DNA from 3 places in the Weizmannia sp. FSL W8-0676 genome. Region 3 is predicted to be linked to each of the others. Evidence: riboswitches for the same ligand, from Rfam matches in the RefSeq annotation. Region 3 holds a riboswitch; each other region holds the start of a gene.

Region 1 (3,279 bases), 880 kb from region 3:
AAGGGTTTTATCCCCCTTGGCCAGTTTTTCGCTTGTAATGATGACCGGGCTGTAATAATCAAGCGCAGGGTCGAGATCTTTGACCATGATAAGATTCAGTTTTTTCCCGTTCCGCTCTGCCTGGATGCCGTCCCAGCCGTAATAAATCCATTCAAAATCCGCTTCACGTCCGATTGATTTGAAAAAATCCGTCTGGCCGAGCACGATATTTTTTACTTTGCTGTAGTCGGCGCCGTATTTTTCCATGACCGTTTTGATGACGGCTTCTTCAGACGGCGAACCCCAGCCGCCGTAACGTTTACCTTCAAAATCTTTCGGAGAAGTGATGTTGTCTTTTTTCAAAGAAGCAAAGCCGGAAGTATTGTGCTGGATGATCGCGGCAATGGATACAATCGGGATTCCTTCCGTCCTTGCCGTGGTGACATTTTCCTGATAGCTGATCCCGAAATCCGCTTTCCCGGAGGCCACCATCTGTTCAGCCGTGATATTGTCTCCCGGCTGGATAATTTTCACATCTAGGCCCTGCTTTTGAAAATAATGTTTTGTTTTAGCCACATACAGGCCGGTATGATTGGTGTTCGGAAACCAGTCCAGCACAACCGTCACCTTTTGCAACGCTTTTTTGCTGCTGTCCTTCTGCCCGCTGCCGGCACATCCGGCAGCAAGCAGCAACACGGCCGCCTGCAACATGATTAAAATTTTCTTCATTGATGATCTTCCTTTCGATATACCCATGGTGCGGATAGCCTTTGCAAACATTCAACAGCGCCGTATAAAAGAAATGTGAGCCCAATGATGACAGCGGAGATGGCAAACAAGCGGGCAGTCATAAAAGATTTTGTCGCCCTTGTCAGCATGACGCCGAGCCCTTCGCTTGCGCCGAGCCACTCACCGATAATGGCACCCATCACACTATATGTAACGGCAATTTTTAAACCGGAAAAAAAGTAAGGGAGCACAGCCGGAAATTTGACTTTCCTGTAAACTTGCCATTTTGATGCATGCATGGTCTTTAACAGTTTCACCAAGTCATCATCCACCGTTTGAAACCCTTCCAGGATGCTCAATGCCAGCGGGAAAAAGCAGATTAAAATGACCACAATAACTTTTGACTGGAGCCCGAATCCGAACCAGACGATGAAAAGCGGCGCAATCGCCACAATCGGAATTGTTTGCGAAACGACCAGTAGCGGCCGGACCAGCATCCGGAAAACGGGAACCATATCCATAAAAACGGCAATCGCTGCGCCAATCATAATGGAAAAGGCAAGCCCGATCAATACTTCTTTTGCAGTTTGCCAAATATTGGGCCAAACCATCCATTGTAGATTTTTCAATTCCTGCCATACTTCCGTCGGTTTTGGCAGCATCCATTCACTGATATGAAAGCCGGCCGTTGCCCCTTGCCAGACGAAGAGCAAAAAAATGAGCCAGGCAGCCGTGAGCGCCGTGTTAACGAACCGGCTGCGGCGCTTGTTCGCGATATTTTGCAATTTTTTCATCCATTGTCACCCCGGTGCTTGGCCTGTAATGGATTTTGATCGATGTGATGACATCAATCGCACCGGCTTGGACGCAAGCATCCTGCGCTTTTTTGATGATCCCAAGCAGTTCGTCAAGATCGCCTTCCATCGTCGTTTCCATTGCCCCGACTTCATAACGTACGCCGGCGTTTTGAACAACTTCGATCGCGCGGTCTACGACACCGTATAAGTCATCACTTTTAATATGCGGAACAACTGAAAAAGAAACCGTTACTTGATTCGATTTTTCCATCAAATTTTCCTCCTTTTTTTCAAATAAAAAAGCTTTCATTGCATGCGCAAGAAAGCCTGTCCATCCAAAACATGCCGAAACATGCTTCAATATGAGACTCCCTACGCTGGCATTATCCAGATCAGGTGAAGGGTCGATGCAAAACGGCATCCTCTCAGCCAAAACCGGCTCCCCTGCTTTTTTTCTTGTAATTTTATTGTAACATGAAAACCATCCTTTTTGGCAAACACTTTTCAATCCTTCAATTCCTTAGAACGTCCGGGCCTGCACAAAGCCCCTCATTTATGCTTTAAAGGCAGGGATTCCCCTGCATGCCAACCCAAAGTTCCGACTGTTCAAGCGCATATGCGACATCCAGCAGCCAATGTTCATTTCCTTTCGGCGCCACCAGCTGTATTCCGAAAGGAAGCCCGGCCGCCGTTATATGGACCGGCAGGCTGATCGCCGGCTGCCCGGTTAAATTAGCGAGCTGCGTAAACGGGGAAAACGTTAAGCTCGGCTCAAACATTTCATAGACAAGCGCCTGCTGCTTTTCTTTCGGGAGCCCGGTGACGCCAAACAATCGATCCCGCTCTTTCCCTGTCTGGGTAAGTTCCCCGATTTTCGGTGCCGGAAACGCGGTTGAAGGCGTGAGATACAGGTCATAAGTCTCATGGAAAGCAGCCATTTGTGCTGCGGCTTTATCCCACTCCGCAAGGCTCTTTGCGTATTCCGCCGCCGTGACATTTTTCCCGGCAGCATACAAGACCCACGAAACCGGCTCCATATCTTTTTCCGTAAGCGGGCGTCCAAGTGCGCTTTCCAAATCCGAAAGTTCCGCAACCATTTCCCCGCAGTTCATTAAATAATAGTTTTCCATCAGCCGCCTGCCGTCAACGCCATTTTCGGCTTCTTCCACAAGATGGCCCTCCTGCTCCAGCCATTTTGCTGTTTGATAGACAGCCTGTTTTGCGTCGCGGCTGACAGGCGTCCCGACTGGCGATGCAACCGAAAATGCGATCCGGTATTTTTTCGTTCCGCTCTGTTTTAGTTCCTGTACATATCCCGGAAAAAGCGGCGTTTGAAAAGCAGCAGCGGGTTCCACAGTTTGCAGCACATCGAGGAGCGCTGCACTGTCTCTGACTGTTTTTGCCAGCACGAAGTCAATAGCCGCCCCTTGCCATTGCCGTCCGCGGCCCGGACCGACCGGTGTCCTTCCCCTTGTCGGCTTTAATCCTGTTAAACTTGTAAAAGAAGCAGGGATGCGGATCGATCCGCCGCCGTCGCTTGCACCGGCAACCGGTACCATCCCGGAAGCCACCGCAGCCGCGGAACCGCCACTTGAGCCGCCGGGTGAAAAATGGGGATTCCACGGATTTCGCGCCGGACCGTAAAGTTCAGGTTCCGTAATATTTTTTAATCCAAATTCCGGCACGTTTGTCTGCCCGAGGATGATAAATCCTGCTTCCCTCAATTTTGCCGTAAAAAAAGCATCTTCTCTGGCGCGGTTTTGCTGCAGCAGTT
Region 2 (3,279 bases), 800 kb from region 3:
AAAAGCGCGTGCAGAAAATCAAAATCGCGAATGATGTATTTTTCAGGCTGGGGTGCAAAGAAGCGTATCAGATTTCAAATGGATAGCCATGTACCTCTAGTATCTGTTGAAATGAAATACAAAGACCAGGGACCTACCATCAGGATGAAACCAGGTCTCCCAACAGCGGAAGACGGCTGTTGGGAGACCTTTATTTTTATGCGCGTGTGAAGAGGGGCCCTTCTGCCGTGGCGTTCGTTGCCTGTACTTTTTTGCCCTTATGGATTTGTAAGCAAATCTTCCAAAGCTTGCCGGAGCGTCGGGAACATGAATTCAAATCCTGCCTGCATGAGGACTTCCGGGCGTACATGCTGGCCTTCAAGCACAAGGCTGCTTTTTTGCCCGAGTGCCAGTTTCAAGGCAAAAGAAGGTACGGGAAGCCAATGCGGCCGGTGTAAAACAGCACCAATGGTTTTGCCAAATGCCTTCATCGTTATAGGCGAAGGGGCAGTGACATTGACCGGGCCGCGGATGTTCTCATTTTTAATAGCAAATAAGATCGATCTTACTACGTCTGTTATATGCACCCACGAGACCCATTGATTGCCGGAACCGACTGTGCCGCCAGCAAACCATTTATACGGCAATACCATAAGGGGCAGTGCTCCGTTTTCCTTTCCAAGCACAACGCCGAATCTCAATAAGACAGTACGGATGGCATGTTTTTCTGCTTGCTTCGCATTGGCTTCCCAACCCGATACCGTCCTGCCAAGAAAATCATTTGCCCTTTGCAATGATTTTTCAGTATACACAGCATTGCGTGATGGCGGATAGATGCCGATTGCACTTGCATTGACCAGCACTGCCGGTTTGCGCGGCATGGCAGACAGGATGCGCAACATTTCATCTGTTGCGCACATCCGGCTTTCATAAATTTGTTTTTGGTGTTTGGCACTCCATCTTCCATCGTTTATGGACACGCCGGCCAAGTTGATGAATACATCCGCATTCCCTATTTCATTTTCGGGAGAAGCATCTTCCACCAGCCATTTTACATACTGCACACGATTTGCCGGCTGCTTGTCTTTCCTTGTTAAAATGACCACTTCATGCCCTTCGCGAAGAAGCATATCCGTTAATTTCCGCCCGATAAATCCGGTCCCACCAGCGATCACAATCCTCATTTTTGCCCTCCGTTCTGCAAATTTCACCACGGTTTGCAACTTAAGTCAGGAATAAATGGGCACGAATGATGAAAAATCAAGGTTTCCAACTCATTCGTCCTTGTTTATGGGAAAAAGCCTTCTGTGATGTTCCCGGAGCAGTCCCGATATTAAAAAGTTAATGGAAGACGACATTTTAATCAAGATTAGGATGATAAATCTCCTGTTGCACAAAATTCGGGACTATGATATGGTAAAATTAATGAAAATGAATATTCGCAATCGTCTACTAGGGGCGCCGGATTGGCTGAGAAGTACCCTTAGAACCTGATCTAGTTCGTACTAGCGTAGGGAAGTAGGTAATGAAATTACACCTGATGATTTGTAATTGATACACCCGCTTTCCGATGGAGGGCGGGTTTTTTATTTTGAAGCTGCTTAGGGCAAAGGGAGAAACCAGCCTGCAAACCGCAATCGGTTTCCCGGTAAACAAGGAGGAATCATTGTTGAAACGATCTTTTACAGAAAGGCTATATCAAAATGTCCAGCCGATTTGGGAGAAAAACCATAACCATCCTTTTGTCGTGGGACTGGGGAACGGAACTTTAGAAAGAGATAAATTTATCTATTATTTAAAGCAGGATTACGTATATTTAGTTGAGTACGCAAAACTGTTTGCCATGGGTGTTGTGAAAGCGGGTAACCTGGACATGATGACGAGATTTGCTGCGGTTCTCCATGAATCGTTGCATTTTGAGATGGAACTGCACCGCCAATACGCTGCCGAGTTTGGCATTACACGCACGGATTTAGAAGCAACTCAACCAACGCCGGCCAATCTTGCTTACACAAGTTATATGCTGCAAGTGGCCGCCAATGGAAGCTTGGCTGAACTTGTTGCCTGCTTGTTGCCGTGTGCCTGGGATTATTGGGAAATTGGGAAACTGCTGAAATTAAATCATCGAGACACATTGGAGACCAATCCTTACAAGAAATGGATCGAAACCTATTCTTCAGAAACGTTCGGCTCCGGAACGCAGTGGTTAATTGACTTAATGGACCAACTGGCAAGCGGAAAATCAGAAACGGAACTGGCAGTCTTAGAACACCATTTCCAAATAGCCTCAAAGTATGAGTATTTATTTTGGGATATGAACGATAAAAAACAAGACTGGCCGGTCTGATTTTCATTCGCAACTAAAAAGGAGGGAGGGTTGGTTCTAATGAGAAAAACACAAAAAATAACAGCAACTGCAGTTATTGCGGCTATCACAACTGTATCCAGCAGCTTGATTTATATCCCGGTAGGTTTTGCAAAAATTTTTCCGGTATAGCATTTTGCCAACATACTCTCGGCTGTTCTGCTCGGCCCCGGTTATGCGGTTGCGCAAGCTTTTATATCCTCGCTTTTACGTAACTTGCTTGGGACAGGGAGTATTTTTGCCTTTCCGGGAAGCATGATCGGCGCGTTTTTGGCAGCTTATCTGTACGCGAAGACGAATAAGCTCATTTTTGCCTTTGTTGGGGAGGTCATGGGGACAGGCATTCTCGGTGCCTTGGCATGTTATCCCATTGCTGTTTTCTTACTCGGCCAAGCGTCAACGCTTTTCGGATTTATCCCTGCCTTCTTTTTAAGCTCTTTTGCAGGGGCCATTTTTGGCTATGTTTTGATAAAAGTTTTACAAAAAAATAAAGGGTGGGACAGAATGATCAATCATACCGTAAGCAACCGTAAGCTTTGAGCGAAGCACCACGGAGGATTGAAGGCATTTGCCACGGTACATACAGGTTGCAAGCAGCCGGTCAAAATCCATGCCAGCAAAATCAGGCTCTTGAAAACAGAGCCTGATGCTGTTGGCATTATGACGCACTCCGGCATAGTCCCATTCATTGCATGCCATTTTGCTATAATCCCAGATTACGAAAGTAAAATAGTAATTTAAAATAAAAAAGTGCCCCATCCTTTGGTATAATTGATTTTGAGAAAAAACAATAACCAAGAAAGGGGGCACCTTTAAGGTGAATTATATCATTCCTGTCTCAAGAATTAAATATGAATTCAATTTAAAGAATAGTACAAAATTTAGTGGCATCCTCCCATTTCTGCAATTTCTGGAACGGATGAAAATCCAGCAGA
Region 3 (3,279 bases):
GCAAGAAATTTTTTAAAAATGTCTGGCTGCTGTTTCAGCTTATTTTCGTTTGCGATGAAAACGAGTTCGGCATAATCCGGAACACCGTATTTTGCCGGATTGAATGCTCTAACGGGTACGCCTTCCTTTTCCAGCAGCAGCTGTTCATGATTAACAAAACCGCCGACGATCGCATCAGTTTTACGGGCTGTCAGAGCAGGGATTAAATCATAGCCAACATCCACTGTTTTCACCTTGTCCGGATCGCCCCCGTCTGCTTTGACCATTGTCCGCACGGCTGCTTCTTCCAGCGGAATGGAAGAATAGCCGACCGTTTTGCCCGCCAGGTCTTTCGGTGAGCGGATGCCGCTTGAAGCTGGCACCATCACACGGTTCAGCGTATGGCGGACGACGGTGCCAAAAGATTGGACCGGAATATTCTCATCGCGCGCGATTAACACTTGGGGTTGATAACTTAATGCAATATCAATTCGATTCGCAGCCGCAAGTTTTAACGGGTCATTTGTGTCAGAAGGCATTTTGATGCTGACATCAAGACCCTGCGCTTTAAAATAGCCTTTTTCCTTGGCTACATAAAGAAAAGAATGAACCGCATTTGGATACCAATCCAGCATAATCGTTACTTTTTGCGCATGTTTCGTTGCTTGCTGCGAATGATTGCTGCAGGCACCTAGCATACACGCCAGTACAGCGACCATTACCCATCGTTTCTTCATTGAAAATCCCCCTAAATTTTTGTTCTGTTTTTCAATAAGCTTTTTTCCATCCCATAAATAAGCAAAAATAATCCCATGCCGAGTGCAGCCAAAAGAAAAACGGCCGAAAAAACAGCGCCCGACTGCAAATACCCAGACATTCGCTTGCTAAAAAAGCCAAGCCCCGCAGTTGCGCCAAGCCACTCTCCGATCGCTGCCCCGCTGACACAATATACAACCGATAATTTCAAGCCGGATAAAAATTGGGGAAGGGCCATCGGGACAGAAAGTTTTCGGAAAATATCCCAACGGCTGGCGCCCATTGTCCGAAACAAATTCAGATAGGCGGGATCGACGGTTTTTAATCCGTCAAAAGTGCTGATTACAATCGGAAAGATAGCCGTTAACACAATAATCGCTACCTTGCTCCAAACTGAATAGCCGAACCACATCATAAAAACAGGTGATACGGCGACAAGCGGGATCGTTTGCGAAATAACAAGAAACGGATAAAAGATTTTTTCAGCCGTTTTGGAGACATACATGATGACACCGATCATCACTCCACCCGCAACAGATAAAAGAAAACCGATGCCGACTTCCTCCACTGTCGCAGGCAAATGCACATTTATTAGTTGCCTGTGATTTTCTATGAAAGATGCATAGATTTGGGTAGGGGACGGCAAAATGAAAGACGGGATCACCCCTTTCTGTATGACCCACTGCCAGCCGGCTATCAAGACCAGCATCGTAACGCAAAAAAGTCCGTAATCCCCCAGCCATTTTCGCCACTTCATTTAGGAAACCTCCTTTCATCCGAACTTCCAATATGTACAAGCTGCAAACCGTTCCAAAGCCCGTTCAACCATTTGAATTTTTTCCTGCTATAGCAATCTTCCACCTACTTTTTGTTTTTATTTCTTCCTGCCCGTCGTCATTGACGAGGTTTTTCCGGTTACCGCCCTAAAAGCAGCTATTTTCCCTCCCTTCCAACAGAAAAAAGCCAGGCCTGTAAAAGACCTGACTTTAATAAGCAAGAAAATTTCCCAAAATCCCTACTTTCCTACGCCGGCATGATCCGGATCAGGTCCAAAGGGTTGAAAAACCAAATGTTTTTCTCTCAGCCCGCCAATCCGGGCACCCCTAGTAGTCTGAAATATTCACTTTCTTCCATTATAGGCTTTCTATTTGCCTGTGTAAAGTGGTGCAGGCTTTTTTCTATGGTGATTGGTTCAATTATCGGCTCCCAGTCAGGGCTCCTGTTTTTCCAAAAATCCCGAAAAAAACTGCAAAAATTTTCAATCATGATGATACTCACGATATATAAGCTCATTTAACGCTTCATTCCGTCATCGTAAACTGAATAGACAGCCATTCAGATATTTATACGACAGCGGCTGCGGTTGCAAGTGCTGACGGAAACAACCACATCGCCCCCTCTTCTCGTGCTTGTATGCTCACAAAAAAACCAATTTTATGAAAAAGACGAAAATAGTCTGTTAAATGACACGAATGTCGCTTATAATTATAAAAACGACACATGTGTCATTTAAGGAGGAGCATAATGAAGCATTCGCTTTTTAAAAATCATTCCTTTCTATTCTTAATCAGTGCGCAAACCGTTTCAAATCTTGGCGACTGGCTGCATCTTGTTGCATTGTTTGCATTAGTGGCATTTAAGTGGCACGCCGACCCGATTGCAATGGCAGGCATTACATTATGCATGGTGCTGCCGTCAATTTTATTTGGATCCCCTGCCGGCTGGCTGGCAGACCGGTTTAACCGTAAAGTGCTGATGAGCTTCTCGGATTTCGCCCGCTGCGGTTGTGTGCTCGGGATTGCTTTTTCCGTTTCGCTTTGGCAAGTTTATATCTTTCTATTTTTTTGGGCTTTTTCTCAGCCGTCTTCACCCCTGCAGAAAGCGGCCTGCTTCGCCAAGTTGTTGGTGAAAACCAAATACAGGCGGCAATCGGCACAAGCGAGATGATCAATAACAGTGCCAAAATCATCGGGCCGGTAGCAGGCGGCGCATTGATCAGCCTGACCGGAATCAAAGGCGCTTTTTATCTTGATGCCATTTCTTTCTTCCTCTCCGCCCTCCTGCTGTTTGGAATCAAGGCGCCAACATTACAGAGCCCGGTAAAAAGTGATCTAGAACATCGGGAAAAGGTCTCGCTAACTGAAGGATTTCGCTTTCTCTCCGGTTTTCCCGTGTTAAAAATAGGTCTGATCGTTTTTTGTACCATGATACTGGCCTTGCAAATTTCTGATTCCCAGGCCATGATATTAATAAGGGCTTGCTGAACGAATCCGATTATGGCTTGTATCTGATTTGTCAGCAAGCTCTACCTCAATATCATAGGAGAATGCATCTGCGAAAATGCTTTATTCTGTCCTCTCTGTATGTTGAATCAGCTTTAGAGTGCAAAGTTTTTCCTGCATTTTTTATAAAACCCTTGCATTTAAAGTTCGGCCAAAGCTGTCAGTATCCTTACCAAGTCTAGGACTTTTGCTTATTCAGCAAGCCCTAATAAGGGATATCAAGAACGCAACGGTCCATTTTGCGAGCTGGTGTATTGCGGCA

The links. A riboswitch is a leader RNA that binds a small molecule or an ion and turns the genes downstream of it on or off. The one in region 3 is predicted to bind thiamine pyrophosphate.
Region 1: it holds a riboswitch for thiamine pyrophosphate, as region 3 does, so the genes downstream of both, NST20_RS02965 (MTH1187 family thiamine-binding protein) here and NST20_RS07275 (ABC transporter permease) in region 3, are expected to answer to the same signal.
Region 2: it holds a riboswitch for thiamine pyrophosphate, as region 3 does, so the genes downstream of both, tenA (thiaminase II) here and NST20_RS07275 (ABC transporter permease) in region 3, are expected to answer to the same signal.

The regions. Positions count from the first base shown of each region.
Region 1 covers NZ_CP151954.1:624,623-627,901, reverse strand. The annotation lists gene NST20_RS02975 (ABC transporter substrate-binding protein) at 1-708, opposite strand, end outside; gene NST20_RS02970 (ABC transporter permease) at 705-1,502, opposite strand; gene NST20_RS02965 (MTH1187 family thiamine-binding protein) at 1,453-1,776, opposite strand; TPP riboswitch at 1,858-1,961, opposite strand; gene NST20_RS02960 (amidase) at 2,066-3,279, opposite strand, start outside.
Region 2 covers NZ_CP151954.1:704,125-707,403, forward strand. The annotation lists gene NST20_RS03330 (hypothetical protein) at 1-210, shown strand, start outside; gene NST20_RS03335 (TIGR01777 family oxidoreductase) at 258-1,163, opposite strand; TPP riboswitch at 1,424-1,513, shown strand; gene tenA (thiaminase II) at 1,550-2,326, shown strand; partial or broken gene thiW (energy coupling factor transporter S component ThiW) at 2,366-2,884, shown strand; partial or broken gene NST20_RS03350 (IS1380-like element ISBco2 family transposase) at 3,162-3,279, shown strand, end outside.
Region 3 covers NZ_CP151954.1:1,500,116-1,503,394, reverse strand. The annotation lists gene NST20_RS07280 (ABC transporter substrate-binding protein) at 1-716, opposite strand, end outside; gene NST20_RS07275 (ABC transporter permease) at 728-1,492, opposite strand; TPP riboswitch at 1,739-1,850, opposite strand; gene NST20_RS07270 (MFS transporter) at 2,260-2,682, shown strand; gene NST20_RS07265 (MFS transporter) at 2,580-2,999, shown strand.